3 regions of the Bradyrhizobium cosmicum genome follow, and region 1 is predicted to be linked to each of the others. Evidence: predicted binding sites of a transcription regulator. Region 1 holds the regulator's gene; each other region holds the start of a gene.
The links. Region 1 encodes PhoB, which activates phosphate uptake and scavenging genes when phosphate is short. Its sites were predicted from a motif close to TGTCATNNANCTGTCAT; they were not measured.
Positions count from the first base shown of each region.

Region 2: the regulator PhoB is predicted to act here: its motif matches at 2,881-2,897, upstream of FNV92_RS21060 (DUF47 domain-containing protein).
Region 3: the regulator PhoB is predicted to act here: its motif matches at 2,977-2,993, upstream of FNV92_RS20675 (RNA degradosome polyphosphate kinase).

Region 1 covers NZ_CP041656.2:7,007,600-7,013,499, forward strand. Annotated here, with positions in the region: gene FNV92_RS33425 (aspartate aminotransferase family protein) at 1-426, opposite strand, end outside; gene FNV92_RS33430 (GcrA family cell cycle regulator) at 878-1,390, shown strand; gene phoB (phosphate regulon transcriptional regulator PhoB) at 1,611-2,318, opposite strand; gene phoU (phosphate signaling complex protein PhoU) at 2,341-3,057, opposite strand; gene pstB (phosphate ABC transporter ATP-binding protein PstB) at 3,069-3,890, opposite strand; gene pstA (phosphate ABC transporter permease PstA) at 3,887-4,732, opposite strand; gene pstC (phosphate ABC transporter permease subunit PstC) at 4,734-5,723, opposite strand.
Region 2 covers NZ_CP041656.2:4,359,296-4,365,195, forward strand. Annotated here, with positions in the region: gene FNV92_RS21045 (peptide chain release factor 3) at 1-706, opposite strand, end outside; gene sugE (quaternary ammonium compound efflux SMR transporter SugE) at 864-1,178, shown strand; gene FNV92_RS21055 (inorganic phosphate transporter) at 1,171-2,178, opposite strand; gene FNV92_RS21060 (DUF47 domain-containing protein) at 2,194-2,838, opposite strand; gene FNV92_RS21065 (branched-chain amino acid ABC transporter permease) at 2,995-3,963, opposite strand; gene FNV92_RS21070 (branched-chain amino acid ABC transporter permease) at 3,965-4,828, opposite strand; gene FNV92_RS21075 (ABC transporter substrate-binding protein) at 4,901-5,900, opposite strand, start outside.
Region 3 covers NZ_CP041656.2:4,281,262-4,287,161, reverse strand. Annotated here, with positions in the region: gene ppx (exopolyphosphatase) at 1-697, opposite strand, end outside; gene FNV92_RS20675 (RNA degradosome polyphosphate kinase) at 713-2,902, opposite strand; gene FNV92_RS20670 (P-loop NTPase family protein) at 3,046-3,723, opposite strand; gene FNV92_RS20665 (CDP-alcohol phosphatidyltransferase family protein) at 3,827-4,369, opposite strand; gene purM (phosphoribosylformylglycinamidine cyclo-ligase) at 4,525-5,598, shown strand; gene purN (phosphoribosylglycinamide formyltransferase) at 5,598-5,900, shown strand, end outside.

The DNA of each region.
Region 1 (5,900 bases):
GGCCAGCGTCGCCAGCGTGCGGCCGTGGAAGGCGCCCTCGAAGGTGATGATGCGATAGCGCTCCGGATGCCCCTTGGAGAAGTGATGATGGCGGACCAGCTTGATCACACCCTCCAGCGCCTCGGCGCCGGAATTGCAGAAGAACACGAAGTCCGCGAAGCTTTCATTGCACAGGCGCGCGGCAAGCTTCTCGCCGTCCGGGCTCTGGAACAGGTTCGACATGTGCCAGAGCTTGGTCGCCTGCTCCTGCAACGCCTTGACCAGCGCGGGATGGGTATGGCCAAGCGCATTCACCGCCACGCCGGAGGTAAAATCGAGATAGCGCTCGCCATTGGTCGCGATCAGCCAGCAGCCTTCGCCGCGCTCGAAACCGAGGTCGGACCTGGCGAAAACGGGGAGCAAATGCGGCGCTGCGCTGTTAGTCATGACTGTCACTTGAATGTTGCGGACGGTGAGCGTGCATTACGCAACGCACCATTCACCGGCCCGGAAAACGAAACGTGCCGCCTTTTAAGGGCGGCACGCGGGACTATCTTATGCCCCGTGAAACGGGTGTCAATGCCGCCCGGAAAGCCTCGCGAAACGCTGAATCCGTAGTCTTGCGGTGGCGATTTTGCGGGATTTCGCCACGGAACATGTGGAAGCGAGTCGGCGGACTCTTGCGCGTGAGTCACGCCATATTGTAGCGTTTGGCTTGTCAGATACGACATCTCGTGCGGCAGTTCTGATCTCTAAGTCCTCATGTACCGGCGTAAACGTTCGGGCGGCTCTCGGTGCCCGGCGAGCCTTAAGGGATTCTGACGGCACGGGTTTTTCGAGGCTTAGGCATTCGCTGTGCAGCCCCAGGATGGTGGCGCGCGGCGAAGGAAAGGGTGCAATGACCGTTTTGACCTGGTCGGATGATCGCGTCGAGCAACTGAAGAAGCTCTGGGAGGCCGGGTTGTCGGCCAGCCAGATCGCGGCAGAGCTCGGTAATGTCACCCGCAACGCCGTGATCGGCAAGGTGCACAGGCTCGGCCTGTCCGGCCGCGCCAAGAGCCCTTCATCCGCCGCGCCGCGCCCGCGCAAGGCGCGTCCCGCCCAGCACATGATGCGGGTGAGCCGGCCCATCGCGCGCGGCAACACCGCGCTGGCACAGGCCTTCGAGGTCGAGGTCGAGGCCGAACCGGTCACCTACGACAACGTGGTGCCGATGAGCCAGCGGCTGTCGCTGCTGGAGCTCAACGAGGCGACCTGCCACTGGCCGGTCGGCGATCCCTCGAGCCCGGACTTCTTCTTCTGCGGCGGCAAGGCGCTCTCCGGCCTGCCCTATTGCGCCCAGCACTCGCGGGTTGCGTATCAGCCGGCAGCGGATCGCCGGCGCGCGCCGGCCAAGCCGGGTCCGCGCTGAGTTCGTCGCGGGCGGCCAGTCGTCGCCCGAAGAGGTCTCAACAAATTGGATGTCGTCCCTGCGAACGCAGGGACCCATAATCCCGGTGCACAGTCACCGCGGGATCGTCACTCCAAGTCTTCGCCCAACCACGTCCGGTGGTTATGCGTCCCTGCGTTCGCAGGAACGACATCGGAGGATGCGGTAGCAGCCCGCCCGATCACGTCTGCTTTAGCGAACCTTACGTCTGCTCGGCCTTGGCAAACCGATCGTCGAGCGCGTAGCCGGCGCCGCGGACGGTGCGGATCGGGTCCTGCTCGCGGCCGAGATTGAGCAGCTTGCGCAGGCGGCCGATATGCACGTCGACGGTGCGCTCGTCGATGTAGATGTCGCGGCCCCAGACGCTGTCGAGCAGTTGCTCGCGCGAGAACACCCGGCCGGGATGCTCCAGGAAAAACTCCAGCAGGCGATATTCGGTCGGACCGAGGTCGATCGGCCGGCCCGAGCGCGCCACGCGGCGCTTGTCGCGATCGAGCTCGATGTCGCCGTAGGCCAGCACGGTGGCGAGCCGCTCCGGGCTGGCGCGACGCAGCAGGCCCTTCACGCGCGCCAGGAGCTCCGGCACCGAGAACGGCTTGACGATGTAGTCGTCGGCACCGGTCGCAAGGCCCCGCACCCGCTCGCTCTCCTCGCCGCGCGCGGTGAGCATGATGATCGGCAGCTGCTTGGTCTCCGGCCGGGTGCGAAGCCGCCGGCACAATTCGATGCCGGACAATCCCGGCAGCATCCAGTCGAGCACGATCAGGTCGGGAATGTGCTCCTTGAGACGGGTGTCGGCGTCGTCGCCGCGCATCACCGTCTCGACGTCATAGCCGTCGCCTTCGAGGTTGTAGCGAAGCAGCTCGGTGAGAGCCTCCTCGTCCTCAACCACCATAATGCGTGCGCCCATCGGGTCGTCGCTCCTCAAGTCGTCAGGTATTCGGAACCGTCGTGGCAAAGGTCGTCATGTCGCCCTTCGGCCGCTTGTCGGTGATCGCCTGACCTTCGATCATGTAGAACACGGTCTCGGCGACGTTGGTGGCGTGATCGCCGATACGCTCGATGTTCTTGGCGCAGAACATCAGATGGATGCAGAACGAGATGTTGCGCGGATCCTCCATCATGTAGGTCAGGAGCTCGCGGAACAGCGAGGTGCAGATGGCGTCGACTTCCTCGTCGCCCTTCCACACCGCCATCGCCGCCGGCAGGTCGTGCGCGGCGTAGGCGTCCAGCACCGACTTGACCTGCTGCTGCACGAGGTCGGTCATGTGCTCGAGGCCGCGGAACAGCTTGAGCGGATGGAAATCCGTCTCCAGCGCCGCGACGCGCTTGCCCATGTTCTTGGCGAGGTCGCCGATCCGCTCGAGATCGGTCGCAACCCGCATGGCGCCGACGATCTCGCGCAGGTCGACCGCCATCGGCTGGCGGCGCGCGATGGTGAGCACGGCGCGCTCCTCGATCTTCTTCTGCAGCGCGTCGAGCTCGGCGTCGATGGCGACGACGCGCTGACCGAGCGCGACGTCGCGGCGGATCAGCGCGTCGACGGAATCGACGATCATGCGCTCGGCGATGCCGCCCATTTCCGCGACCAGCCGGGTGAGTTCCTGCAGGTCGGTGTCGAAGGCCTTTGCGGTATGTTCAGTACCCATGTCCCGTCTCCTCAACCGAACCGGCCGGTGATGTAATCCTGGGTGCGCCGATCGGTCGGCGACGTGAAGATCTTGCTGGTGTCGTCGAACTCGATCAACTCACCGAGATACATGAAGGCGGTCTTGTCGGAGACGCGCGCAGCCTGCTGCATGTTGTGGGTGACGATCGCGATCGTGTAGTTCTCGGACAGCTCCTGGATCAGCTCCTCGACCTTGGCGGTCGAGATCGGATCGAGCGCCGAGCACGGCTCGTCGAACAGGATCACTTCCGGCCGCACCGCGACGGTGCGGGCGATGCAGAGGCGCTGCTGCTGGCCGCCCGAGAGCGACAGGCCGGAGGCGTTGAGCTTGTCCTTGACCTCGTTCCACAGCGCGCCGCCGCGCAGCGCCTTCTCGACGCGGTCGTCCATCTCGGACTTCGAGATCTTCTCGTAGAGACGGATGCCGAAGGCGATGTTCTCGTAGATCGTCATCGGGAACGGCGTCGGCTTCTGGAACACCATGCCGACGCGGGCGCGCAGCAGGTTGAGGTCGAGCCGGGGGTCGAGGATGTTGGTCTGGTCGAGCATGAGCTGACCGGTGGCGCGCTGGCCCGGATAGAGGTCGTACATCCGGTTGAAGATGCGCAGCAAGGTCGACTTGCCGCAGCCCGACGGGCCGATGAACGCCGTGACGCGGTTGGTGCCGAGCGCGAGGTTGATATTCTTCAGCGCGTGGTGTTCGCCGTAATAGAAGTTCAGGTTGCGCACCGTCACCTTGGCCGGGGCCTCGGGCAGCACCGGCGCCTGCGGCAACCCACCGGCCGCGCTCATCGATACGGAAAGCTCACTCATTTTGCGGTCCTCTCGGCGCCAAGGATGCGCGCGCCAATATTCAGGGCAAGAACGGTCAGGGTGATGAGCAGGGCCCCGCTCCACGCCAGCTGCTTCCAGTAGGCGTAGGGGCTCTGCACGAAGTTGTTGATGGTGACCGGCAGGTTCGCCATCGTCTTGGTCAGGTCCAGGCTGAAGAACTGGTTCGACAGCGCGGTGAAAAGCAGCGGCGCGGTCTCGCCGGCGACGCGGGCGGTGGCGAGCAGCACGCCGGTGATGAGGCCGGCGCGGGCCGAGCGGTAGGCGATCCGCTTGATCACCAGCGAACGCGGCAGGCCGAGCGCCGATGCCGCCTCACGCAGTGCGTTCGGCACCAAGAGCAGCATGTCCTCGGTCGTGCGCAGCACCACCGGGATGACGATGACGGCCAGCGCGAGACAACCGGCGATCGCCGAGAAGCCGCGCATCGGCACCACCACCGCGCCATAGATGAACAGGCCGATGATGATCGAGGGTGCCGAGAGCAGGATGTCGTTGATGAAGCGGATCACCGAGGTCAGCTTGTCGTTGCGACCGTATTCGGCAAGGTATGTGCCGGCGAACATGCCGAGCGGCGCACCGATGCCGACGCCGATCACGGTCATCATCAGCGAGCCGACGATGGCGTTGAGCAGGCCGCCCTCGTTGGATCCGGGGGGCGGCGTGTTCTCGGTGAAGATCTGGACGTTGAGCCCGGCCACGCCATTGTAGAGCAGCGTGATCAGGATCAGCGCGAGCCAGGTGACGCCGAAGGCGGCAGCGGCCATGCAGAGGCCGCGGACGACGATATCCTTGCGGCGGCGGCGTGCGTAAATCGGGTTCATGTCAGTTCCCCGCCTTCTTTTCCAGGCGCATCAGCATCAGCCGGGCGGCCGCGAGCACGAAGAACGTCAGCACGAACAGGAGAAGTCCGAGCAGGATCAGGCCGGACTGGTGCAGGCCGTCGCTCTCGGCGAACTCGGATGCGATCGCCGCCGAGATCGTGGTGCCCGGCGCGAAGATCGACCCCGAGATGCGGAACGAGTTGCCGATGATGAAGGTCACCGCCATGGTCTCGCCGAGCGCGCGTCCGAGCGCCAGCATGACGCCGCCGATGACGCCGACGCGGGTGTAGGGGATGACGACGCTGCGGACGACTTCCCAGGTGGTGCAGCCGACGCCGTAGGCGGCCTCCTTCAGCACCGGCGGCACCGTCTTGAACACGTCGACCGAGATCGAGGTGATGAAGGGCAGCACCATGATCGCAAGGATCAGCGCGGCGTTGAACAGGCTGAGATAGGACGGCGGTCCGGCGAAGATCGTGCCCAGCACGGGAACGCCGTCGAAGATCTTGATCATGAAGGGCTGGAAGCTGTTGGCCAGGAACGGGCCCAGCACGAAGAAGCCCCACATGCCGTAGATGATCGAGGGAATGCCGGCGAGCAACTCGATCGCCATGCCGATCGGGCGGCGCAGCCATTGCGGGCAGAGCTCGGTCAGGAAGATCGCAATGCCGATCCCGACCGGAATGGCGATCAGCATCGCGATGAAGGAGGTGACGAGCGTGCCGTACATCGGCCCGAGCGCACCCAGCACGGGCGGATCGGCGGACGGCGCCCAGCGCTGCGTCCACAGGAAGGAGAGGCCGAATTCCTTCATCGCCGGATAGGCGCCGACGATCAGCGACAGGATGATGCCGCCGAGGATCAGCAGCACGGAAATCGCACTCAGGCGCGTGATCCAGTAAAAGGTGATGTCACCGAGCTTGAACGCCCCCAACGCCTTGGCGCGGTCATACGGTCCGGCGGCATCCACTACATTGCTCTCGACAGCCATCTCAGCCACGCCGATCCCCTGTACTAACAATACTTGCTTTTATGTCGCCGGTCTCGTGCCCCGGTTGCGTTGCAGCGCGAAGCGGTGCGACGCTGATCCGGGGCCTAGCGCTTGTGGGTCCCGGCTCTGCGCTGCAGCGTTGCAAGCTGCAGCGCGTCCGGGACACGAGAGCCCTGC
Region 2 (5,900 bases), 2.6 Mb from region 1:
CCTTGACAGCCCCGACATCGAGGTTGGCGTTGAGCTTGCCGAGTTCGGCGATCTCGATCTGCTGCGCCGCGCCGGTTTTGGCGCCGCCGCCTTCGAGCAGGCGCACGCCGCCATTGACGACGTCATAGGTGCCGAGAAAATCGCGGCCGCGGCCAACGGGCCAGGTCATCGGTGTGGTGTCGAGCGCCAGCGTCTTCTCGATCTCGTCGAGCAGCTCGAACACGTCCCGGCTCTCGCGGTCCATCTTGTTGATGAAGGTGATGATCGGGATATCTCGAAGACGACACACCTCGAACAGCTTCCGGGTGCGCGCCTCGATGCCCTTGGCGGCGTCGATCACCATGACGGCGGAATCGACCGCCGTGAGCGTGCGATAGGTGTCTTCCGAAAAGTCCTCATGGCCCGGCGTGTCCAAGAGGTTGAACACGAGGCCCTCGAACTCGAAGGTCATGACTGAGGTCACGACCGAGATGCCGCGCTCGCGCTCGATCTTCATCCAGTCCGAACGCGTGTTGCGCCGCTCGCCCTTGGCCTTGACCTGGCCGGCCAGATTGATGGCGCCGCCGAACAGCAGCAGCTTCTCGGTCAGCGTGGTCTTGCCGGCGTCAGGATGCGAGATGATCGCAAAGGTCCGCCGCCGCGCCACTTCAGCGGCAAGCGTGGAACGGGCCGGCGATTCGGCTGTGGTCGTGGCGATGTCGGACATGGCGGCAGCGTTTGGCAGGGAATATGGGCCGGATCAAGCCTCATTTGGTGATTGCGGAGCCGTCCGGCCAGCCCCATATCGGCTTTGGGAAGGACGGCCTTCCCGCTCGTCAGCATATCAGCCGCGGGGACGACCCTGCCTTGAAGGGAGGGTCGTCATGGCCTGGAGCATCCTGTTCATCGCCGGCCTGCTGGAGATCGCCTGGGCGATCGGCCTCAAATACACCGAGGGCTTTACCAGGCTCGTTCCCTCGGCCCTCACGCTCGCGGCCATGGCCGGCAGCGTCATCCTGCTGGGCTTTGCCCTCAAATCGCTGCCGATTGGAACCGCCTATGCGGTCTGGACCGGGATCGGCGCGGTCGGCACCGCGGCGCTGGGCATCATCCTGTTCGGCGAGCCCGCCACGGCGCTCCGCCTCGCCAGCATCGGATTGATCGTCGCCGGCATTGTCGGGCTGAAGCTCGTCACCTGACGAAGATCTTGACCGCCCACCAGGTCAGAGCCGCGACGATCGCCGAGGCTGGCATCGTGATCACCCAGGCATAGACGATCGAGCTGGCGACGTTCCAGCGCACCGCCGAGAGGCGGCGGGCTGCGCCGACGCCGACGATGGCGCCGGTGATGGTATGGGTGGTCGAGACGGGAACCCCGAGGAAGGTCGCCATGAACAGCGTAGCGGCGCCACCGGTTTCGGCGCAAAAGCCCTGCATCGGCGTCAATTTGGTAATGCGTAATCCCATCGTGCGCACGATGCGCCAGCCGCCCATCAGCGTCCCCATCGCCATCGCTGCCTGGCACGACAGCACGACCCAGAACGGCACGAAGAAATCGCCGCCGAGTTGGCCCTGCGAATAGAGCAGCACGGCGATGATGCCCATGGTCTTCTGCGCGTCGTTACCACCATGGCCGAGCGAATAGAGCGATGCGGACGCGAACTGCAGGATGCGGAAGGCGCGGTCGACCGCGAACGGCGTCGACCGCACCGACGCCCAGGACACGATCGCCACCAGCACCATCGCCAGCAGGAATCCGACCAGCGGGGAGAGGACGATCGCGATCACCGTCTTCGACAATCCGCTCCAGACCGCCGCCGAAACCCCGGCCTTGGCGACGCCTGCACCGAACAACCCGCCGATCAGCGCGTGCGACGACGATGATGGAATGCCGAGCGCCCAGGTCACGAGGTTCCAGACGATGGCGCCGACGAGGGCCGCGAAGATCACCTGCGCATCGACGATCGCGGGATCGATGATGCCGGTGCCGATAGTCTGGGCGACGTGCAGCCCGAACACCATGAAGGCGACGAAATTGAAGAAAGCAGCCCAAAACACCGCAAATTGCGGCCGCAGCACCCGGGTGGAGACGATGGTCGCGATCGAATTGGCGGCATCGTGCAGGCCGTTCAGGAAATCGAACAGCAGCGCGACGGCAATCAATCCGACCAGGACGGGTAGACCCAACGCAGCATCCACGGCGCGGCCCCTGCCCTACACTTGCTCGATGACGATGCTGTTGATCTCGTTCGCGACGTCGTCGAAACGGTCGGCCACCTTCTCGAGGTGATCGTAGATCTCGACGCCGACGATGAAATCCATTGCGCTGCCGTCGCGATGCTTCAGGAACAGCTCCTTCATCCCGATGTCGTGGAGATCGTCGACCCGGCCCTCGAGCTTGGTCAGTTCTTCCGTAATCGCGGTCAGCATCGCGACGTTCTTGCCGATCTCCTGCATCAGCGGCAGCGCACGGCCGACCAGATTGGCGCATTCGATCAGAAGCCCGCCGATCTCGCGCATCGGCGGCTCGAAAGTGCGGACCTCGAACAGCATCACGGCCTTGGCGGTCTGCTGCATCTGGTCGATCGCATCGTCCATCGACGTGATGAGGTTCTTGATGTCGCCGCGGTCGAACGGGGTGATGAAGGTGCGGCGCACCGCCGTCAGCACTTCACGGGTGATGTTGTCGGCGTCGTTCTCGAACTGGTTGACGCGCTGACAGTAGACCGGCGTCTCCTCACCCCCGTTGAGCATGCCCTGAAGCGCGATCGAACCCTGGATCACGGTCTTGGCGTGGCGGTCGAACAAGTCGAAGAACCGTTCTTCCTTGGGCAGGAAAGCGCGAAACCATCGCATCATGGAAATAGTCTACCGGTTGGAAATGGCCCGGCCCGAATGAGCCGTCACAAAACTGTCATAGACCATTTTCATTCCGCGCGCGTGCCACCTCACGCCCGCGAAGCCGGATCATCCACTGCTTTCACGCACCAATTAAATTGGTGCGATATCAACGATTTAGAGAGACCGCCGGAAGTAATGCGCGATTTCTCCGATGACGCCACGGCGGAAGGTGAGCACGCAGACCACGAAGATCGAGCCCTGGATCACCGTCACCCACTGGCCGAACCCCGCCAGATATTGCTGCATGGCGATGATCGCGAAGGCGCCGACCACGGGACCGAAGATGGTGCCGAGACCGCCGACCAGCGTCATCAACACGACCTCGCCCGACATCGACCAGTGCACGTCGGTGAGCGAGGCGTTCTGCGCCACGAACACCTTGAGCGAACCGGCAAAGCCGGCGAGCGTGCCCGACAGGACGAACGCCAGGAACTTGTACTGGTCGGTCCGGTAGCCGAGCGAGATCGCGCGGGGCTCGTTCTCGCGGATCGCCTTCAGCACCTCGCCGAACGGCGAATTGATGATGCGGTAGATCAGCAGGAAGCCGGCAAGGAAGCCGACCAGCACGACGTAGTACAGAGTCGTCGGCTTGGAGAGATCGAACAGGCCGAACATGCGCCCTTGCGGGATGCCCTGGATGCCGTCCTCGCCATGGGTGAACGGTGCCTGGAGGTAGATGAAGTAGAGCAGCTGCGACAGCGCCAGCGTGATCATCGAGAAGTAGATGCCCTGGCGGCGGATCGAGATGTAGCCGGTGATGAGCGAGAGCACGAAGGCGCCGGCGACGCCGACGAGGATGCCGAGTTCCGGAGGCAGCGCCCACACCTTCAGCGCATGCGCACTGCAATAGCCGGCCGTGCCGAGGAACATGGCGTGACCGAACGACAACAGGCCACCATAGCCGATCAGAAGATTGAAGGCGCAGGCGAGCAGCGCGAAGCACAGCGCCTGCATCACGAAGAACGGGTAAATGCCGCTGAATGGCACCGCGGCCAGCAGCAGCGCCATCACCACGAATACGATCATCTCGTCGCGAATAGCGCGCGGGGCTACCGGCAGCGTGTCGTCCGTCAAGGCTGTCATATCAGGCCGCCCTTCCCGTCAATCCCGTTGGCTTCACCAAGAGCACCAGCACCATCAGCACGAACACGACGGTGTTGGAGGCCTCGGGGTAGAAATACTTGGTCAGGCCCTCGATCACACCGAGTGCGAAGCCGGTGATGATGGAGCCCATGATCGATCCCATGCCGCCGATCACGACCACCGCGAACACCACGATGATGAGGTCAGCGCCCATCAGGGGCCGCACCTGGTTGATCGGCGCCGAGAGCACGCCGGCGAGCGCGGCAAGGCCGACGCCAAGACCGTAGGTCAGGGTGATCATGCGCGGCACGTTGACGCCGAAGGCGCGCACCAGCGTCGGATTTTCAGTGGCGGCGCGCAGGTAAGCGCCGAGCCGCGTCTTCTCGATCAGGAACCAGGTAGCGATACACACCACCAGCGAGAAGATGACGACCCAGCCGCGATAGACGGGCAGGAACATGAAGCCGAGATTCATGCCGCCCTTGAGCTGGTCCGGAATGGCGTAAGGCAGGCCGGACGAGCCGAAGTAGTTCTGGAACACGCCCTGCACGATTAGGGCGATGCCGAAGGTCAGCAGCAGGCCGTAGAGATGATCGAGCCCGGTCAGCCATTGCAGCATGGTCCGTTCCAGGATCATGCCGAAGATGCCGACGATGATCGGCGCGATCAGCAGCGCCCACCAGTAATTAATGCCGCCGAGGTTCAACAGAAAATAGGCGACGAAGGCACCCATCATGTAGACCGCGCCATGGGCGAAATTGATGATGTTGAGCATGCCGAAGATCACGGCGAGCCCGAGACTGAGCAGCGCGTAAAACGAGCCGTTGATCAGTCCCACCAGTAGCTGAGCGTAAAGAGCCTGCATCGATCCCGCACCCGGTCCCTTCGGCGTTCCCCTGACAGTCGCCCGCAGACCTTAAGCCTGCGGGCCGTTATCCTACTTCTTAAGCAGCGCGCACTTGCTCTCGGAGAGCGGCGTGAAGGCCTGGTCGCCCGACACCGTGCCGACCAGCTTGTAGAAGTCCCACGGTCCCTTGGACTCGGATGGCTTCTTCACCTCGAACAGATAGGCGCTGTGGATGGTACGGCCGTTTGGCTGGATCTCGCCCTTGCCGAACAGGTCGTCCTCGGTCGGCATCGACTTCATCTTCTCGACGACCTTGACGCCGTCATGCGGATTGCCGCCGAGCGCGTCCAGCGCCTTGAGATAGTGGCGCACGCCGGCATAGACGCCCGCCTGCACCATGGTCGGCATCGCGCCGTTCTTCATCTTCTCCGAGAACTTCTTGGAGAAAGCGCGGGTCTGGTCGTTCATGTCCCAGTAGAACGTCTCGGTGAAGTTGAGGCCCTGCGCGGTCTCGAGGCCGATCGCCTTGACGTCGGTGAGGAACAGCAGCAGCGCCGCGAGCTTCTGCCCGCCCTTGACGATGCCGAACTCGGCCGCCTGCTTGATCGAATTGGTGGTGTCGCCGCCCGCGTTGGCAAGGCCGATGATCTTGGCCTTGGACGCCTGCGCCTGGAGCAGGAACGAGGAGAAGTCCGGCGTATTGAGCGGATGCTTGACGCCGCCGATCACCTTGCCGCCATTGGCGGCGATAACCGAGGTGGTGTCGCGCTCGAGCGCCGCGCCGAAGGCGTAGTCCGCGGTCAGGAAGAACCAGGTGTCGCCGCCGGCCTTCACCAGCGCCTGGCCCGTGGTGTGGGCCAGCATGTAGGTATCGTAGGTCCAGTGCACGGTGTTGGGCGAGCACTGCGCGTTGGTGAGATCCGAGGTCGCCGCACCGGAGTTGATGTAGACGCCGTTCTTTTCCTTGATGACGTTGTTGACGGCGAGCGCCACACCCGAGTTCGGCACGTCGACGATGATGTCGACCTTGTCGACGTCGAACCACTGCCGCGCGATCGCGGTGCCGATGTCGGGCTTGTTCTGGTGATCG
Region 3 (5,900 bases), 2.7 Mb from region 1:
AAATCGAGTAGCCGTGCATCACCTGGAGCGGATAGCCGCTCTGGAGGATGTGGATGCGCGCGAGCGCGCGCCAGGTGCCGCCGACGGCGTAGAAGGTGCGACCGTGGCCCGCGGTGAGCTGCGGCAGCTCGTCGAGCTCCTCGCGCACGATCCGGTCGGCGCGCTTGAGCGATTTGTGCGCGAGGTCCTGCAGCGCGAGGCCGCCGAGCGGCAGCGTCACGCCGCTGCGCACGCTGTTCCTGCGCACGTCGATCAGCTCGAGCGAGCCGCCGCCGAGATCGCCGACGATGCCGTCGGGGTGATGGATGCCGGAGATGACGCCGAGCGCCGACAGTCGCGCCTCGCGCGGGCCCGACAGGATCTCGATCTTCACGGCGCAGATGCGCTCGGCTTTGGCGATGAAGTCCGGGCCGTTGGAGGCGTCGCGGCAGGCCGCGGTGGCAATCGCGAACACGCGCCCGACCTGCATTACCCGGCACAGCGCGCGGAAGCGCTTCAGCGAGGTCAGCGCCTTGTCGACGGCGTCGGGCGCGAGCAGGCCGGTGCTCTGCACCTCGCGCCCGAGGCCGCACAGCGTCTTCTCGTTGAAGATCGGTATGAGGCTCCGCGCCAGTCCCTCGTAGACCACGAGACGGACCGAGTTGGAACCGATATCGATGACGGCGACGCTCGATCCGCGCTTGCGCGGCCGCTTCACGTCAGCGATCCCGGATCAGGATTGATGACGTTCATTACGGCGCGTGAGACGACGCGGCGATGATTCCTTGAGCGACTTTCCACGGCCAGACAGACTCGGATTTGTCATGAAGTAGTTGTGGACGTTGAAAGGCTCTTCGCCCTTCGCGGCCTTCATACGCGTTGAGGACCCGTCCGGCAACAATTGCCAGCTCTGCTCATTGTCCTTGAGATTCGCGACCATGATCTGTTCGAGAACCTGCTGATGCACCGTGGGATTTTGCAGCGGACACAGCACCTCGACGCGGCGGTCGAGGTTGCGCGGCATCATGTCGGCCGAGGAGATATACACAGCCGCTTTGGCGCCTGGCAGGCCCTGGCCCATGCCGAAGCAGTAGATTCGGCCGTGTTCCAGGAAGCGTCCGATGATCGACTTGACGCGGATGTTCTCCGACAGGCCCGGAATGCCGGGCCTGAGGCAACAGATGCCGCGCACCACGAGCTCGACCTGAACGCCGGCCTGCGAGGCCTCGTAGAGCGCGTCGATGATGTCGGGGTCGACCAGCGCATTCATCTTCATCCAGACCGCGCCCGGACGGCCGTGCTTGGCGTGTGCGGTCTCGCCCTGGATGTGCTCGATGATACGCTTGCGCAAGGTCAGCGGCGACACCGCCATCTTTTCGAGGTCGCTGGGCGCGGCATAGCCGGTGATGAAGTTGAACACGCGCGCGGCGTCGCGGCCGATGGTCGGGTCCGAGGTAAAATATGAGAGGTCGGTGTAGATGCGCGCGGTCACCGGGTGGTAATTGCCGGTGCCGGTGTGGACGTAGGTCGTGAGGCTGCCGCCCTCGCGGCGCACCACCATCGAGAGCTTGGCGTGCGTCTTCAATTCGAGGAAGCCGTAGACGACCTGCACGCCGGCGCGTTCGAGGTCGCGCGCCCAGCGGATGTTGGCCTCCTCGTCGAAGCGCGCTTTCAGCTCGATCAGCGCGGTGACGGACTTGCCGGCTTCGGCGGCCTCCGCGAGTGTGCGCACGATCGGCGAGTTGTTGGAGGTGCGGTAGAGCGTCTGCTTGATCGCGACGACGTCGGGGTCGCGCGCGGCCTGCTGCAGGAACTGCACCACCACGTCGAAGGATTCGTAGGGGTGATGGACGACGAGGTCCTTCTGCCGGATCGCGGCAAAGATGTCGCCGCCATGCTCGCGCACGCGCTCGGGATGGCGTGGCACGTAAGGGGTGAATTCGAGGTCGGGGCGGTCGAGGCGGGTGAGCTGCGAGAGCTCGTTCATCGCGAGCACGCCGTCGACCAGGAACACCTCGTCGTCGGCCGTCGAGAGCGCATGCTGGACGAAGTTGCGCAGCTGCTCCGGCATCTTGGCGTCGATCTCGAGCCGGATCACCGAGCCTCGTCGGCGGCGCTTGAGCGCGGTCTCGAACAGGCGGACGAGGTCCTCGGCCTCTTCCTCGATTTCGAGCTCGGAGTCGCGGATGATGCGGAAGGCGCCCAGGCCGTGGAGATTATAGCCGGGGAACAGCCGGTTGATGAAGAGGCCCGTCGCCTGCTCCAGCGAGATCAGGCGCACCTTGCCCTCCGTCGGCAGACGGATGAAGCGGTCGATCTTGCCGGGCATGCGGATCAGCGCGTTCATCTGTCTGCCGTCAGCGGCGCGCTTCAGCTGCAGCGCGATGGTGAAGCCGAGGCTCGGAATGAACGGGAAGGGGTGGGCCGGGTCGATCGCGAGCGGCGTCAGCAGCGGGAACACGTTGTTGAGGAAGTAGTCCTCGATCCAGCTCCGCTCCGCCTTGGTGACGTCCTTGCCGTCGACCAGGATGATGCCGACATCGGCCAGCGTGCCGCGCAGGTCGGCCCAGATCGCCTGCTGGTCGGAGGCAAGCTGCGAGACGGTTCGGTTGATCAGCGCGAGCTGCTCGGACGGGCTCAGGCCGTCAGGGGCGCGTTCGGCAATGCCCTCGCGGATCTGAGCCTTGATGCCGGCGACGCGAACCATGAAGAACTCGTCGAGGTTATTCGCTGAAATCGACAGGAACCGCACCCGCTCCAGCACGGGATGGCTGGGATTGACCGATTCCTCGAGGACTCGGCGGTTGAAATGCAGCCAGGACAGCTCGCGATTGATGAATCGCTCAGGGCTCGACGCGATCGCCGGCAGGCTCTCGGTCTCCGTAGCTTTTTCTTTGTTTTCAACAGTTTGCGCGGAGTCCATGAGAAGTCGGTCCATCCAGTTCGCCCCAATTTGCGACCACATGCGCAAAACCGGCGGGAGCATGTGTTAGTCCGATGACGTTTCGATGACATTGATGTTCCGCCGCTGCGCCGCGTCAAGCGGTCATAGGTCGGGCGACCAGGTCAGGCGTCCCGGAGCAGCTCGGCGGCCAGCGCCCTTGTGACGGGGCGGCCGAGCCGCAGGGCCTCGCTGTCGAGCAGTTCCACGGCCCGCCGGGCGGCCGCCGAGGATCGCTCCAGGCGGGTGGCGAGGTAGCTGACCACGCTCTCGTCCACGGCGAGCTGGCGATCGGCGCAGAATTTGACGATCAGGCCGCGGAAAAGCTGGTCATCGGGCGGCAGCAGCGAGATGACAGGCACCGCGCGCAGCCGCGAGCGCAGGTCGCGCAGCTCGATCTGCAGCGATGACGGCACTTCGCGTCCGGTGAGCAGGACATAGGCGTCGTCCTCGCGGGCGAGGTTCATCAGGTGAAACAAGGCGCGCTCGTCGAACGCCCCGGCCTTGAGATCCTCGACCACCAGTGCGCCGGTGGCGAGCGCGCCCGGAACGGCTTCGGCGGTCAGCCCGTCGGCTGCGGTCGAGCGGGCACCGGAATCCTCGGCCCAGATCGCGGCGAGATGGCTCTTGCCGCTCCCTTCCGGGCCGGCCAGCCACATGATCCGGTTCGGCCATTCGGGCCAGGCGTCGACGAGGGCAAGACCGGCGGCGTTGGCCGGGCCTTCGAGGAAATTGTCCCGGCTGAGGCTCTCCGCATGCGGAAGCGAGAACGCCAATTGTCGGGGGTGAACGCGGCCTGCCACGCTTGCTGTGCTCCGTGCCGGCGCGCCGGCTTGGTTTGAAAGGGGTCGAGGTATCGAGCGGGAGTTGGCCTTTTGCGGGGCCGCCTCCCGGGCCTCGATAGTGCTACTTGGCGTCGATCGTGCTCATGTGCCGCAGCCACTCGACGAGGTAAAGCGACACCGAGGACAGCGTGAAGACCGTCACGAGACCCATCAGGATCATATCATAGGGCGCCGCGTTGAATCCGAAGGCGAGGGCGGCCAGCACCAGGGCCGCATAGGAGACCTGGGCCGCAGTGTTGAGCTTCGATACTTTCGAGGGCTTCATCTCGACCGGCTTGTCGAACAGCCAGGAGACGATCACCGCGGTGACGATCATGATGTCGCGCGACACCACCAGGATGACGATCCAGCGCGGGATGTCGCCCCAGATGCCGAGCGCCAGGTAGATCGAGACCAGCAGCGCCTTGTCAGCGAGCGGGTCGAGCAGGGCGCCAAGCTCGCTCGTCATGTTGAAGCGCTTGGCCAGGAACCCGTCGACGGCATCGCTGATGCCGGCGATCAGGAACACGGCGAAGGCCACTTCCATTTGGCTCGACACGATGGCCCAGACGATGATCGGGACCAGCATGATGCGGCCCAGGGTAATGATATTCGGAATACTCACACGGCGCTTCCCGGCACCCGGCCTGACCTCGAATCCCGCCTCTTGGGGAGGCTGAACCGGTTGATATCTACATAGTATAGGGCGGGGCGCCATGCGAGCCATTGCGCGTCCCCGGAATTCGACGTAACCAGCCGCAAACCCACTGGAAATCGGGCATGACCGACCGCAAAAACGGCCTCACTTACGCCGATTCAGGCGTCGATATCGATGCGGGCAATCGCCTGGTCGACCTGATCAAGCCGATGGTGCGCGCCACCGCACGGCCCGGCGCCGACGCCGAGATCGGCGGTTTCGGCGGCCTGTTTGATCTCAAGGCGGCCGGATTCAAGGACCCAATCCTCGTCGCCGCCACCGACGGCGTCGGCACCAAGGTGAAGATCGCGATCGAGACCGGCCTGCATAGCGGGATCGGCATCGACCTCGTCGCCATGAGCGTCAACGACCTCGTGGTGCAGGGCGCCGAGCCGCTGTTCTTCCTGGACTATTTTGCCTGCGGCAAGCTCGATCCGGAGGCGACCGCCTCGATCGTCGCCGGCGTTGCCGAAGGCTGCCGCGAATCCGGCTGCGCGCTGATCGGCGGCGAGACCGCCGAGATGCCCGGCCTCTACAAGGACGGCGACTACGATCTCGGCGGCTTTGCCGTCGGCGCCGCCGAGCGCGGCACGCTGCTGCCGCGCAAGGACATCGCCGCCGGCGATGCCGTGATCGGCCTTGCCTCGTCGGGGGTGCATTCCAACGGCTTCTCGCTGGTGCGCAAGATCGTCGAGCAGTCGGGCCTCGGCTTCGAGGCGCAGGCGCCGTTCGCGCCGGTCATGACTCTCGGCGGTGCGCTACTGACGCCCACCAGGCTCTATGTCAAATCGTGCCTGCGCGCGATCCGCGAGACCGGCGCGGTGAAGGGGCTCGCCCACATCACCGGCGGCGGCTTCACCGACAACATTCCGCGCGTGCTGCCGAAGGATCTCGGCGTCGGCATCGACCTCGCGCGCCTGCCGGTGCTGCCGGTGTTCAAATGGCTGGCCGCGCAGGGCGGCATTGCCGAGCTCGAACTTTTGCGCACCTTCAACTGCGGTATCGGCATGATCGCGATCGTCGAGCCCGACAAGGTCGACGAGGTCGTGCGGGTCTTTACCGATGCCGGCGAGACGGTGGCGCAACTCGGCACCGTGATCCCGGCCGAGGGCGAGCACCGCGTCGTCTATAACGGCCACCTCGATCTGGCGCTGTGATGAAGCGCCGCGTCGCCATCCTGATCTCCGGCCGCGGCTCCAACATGTCCGCCCTGATCAGGGCCGCCGCTGCTGCGGATTTTCCGGCGGAGATCTCGCTCGTCATCTCGAACAAGGCCGATGCGCCCGGGCTAGAACGGGCCAAGGCGAGCGGCGTCAACACATTGGTGATCGAGAGCAAGCCGTTCGGCAAGGACCGCGCCGGCTTCGAGAAGGTGCTCCAGGCTGCCCTCGACCAGCACGGCATCGAGCTGATTTGTCTCGGCGGCTTCATGCGCCTGTTCACGGCCGAGTTCACCAGA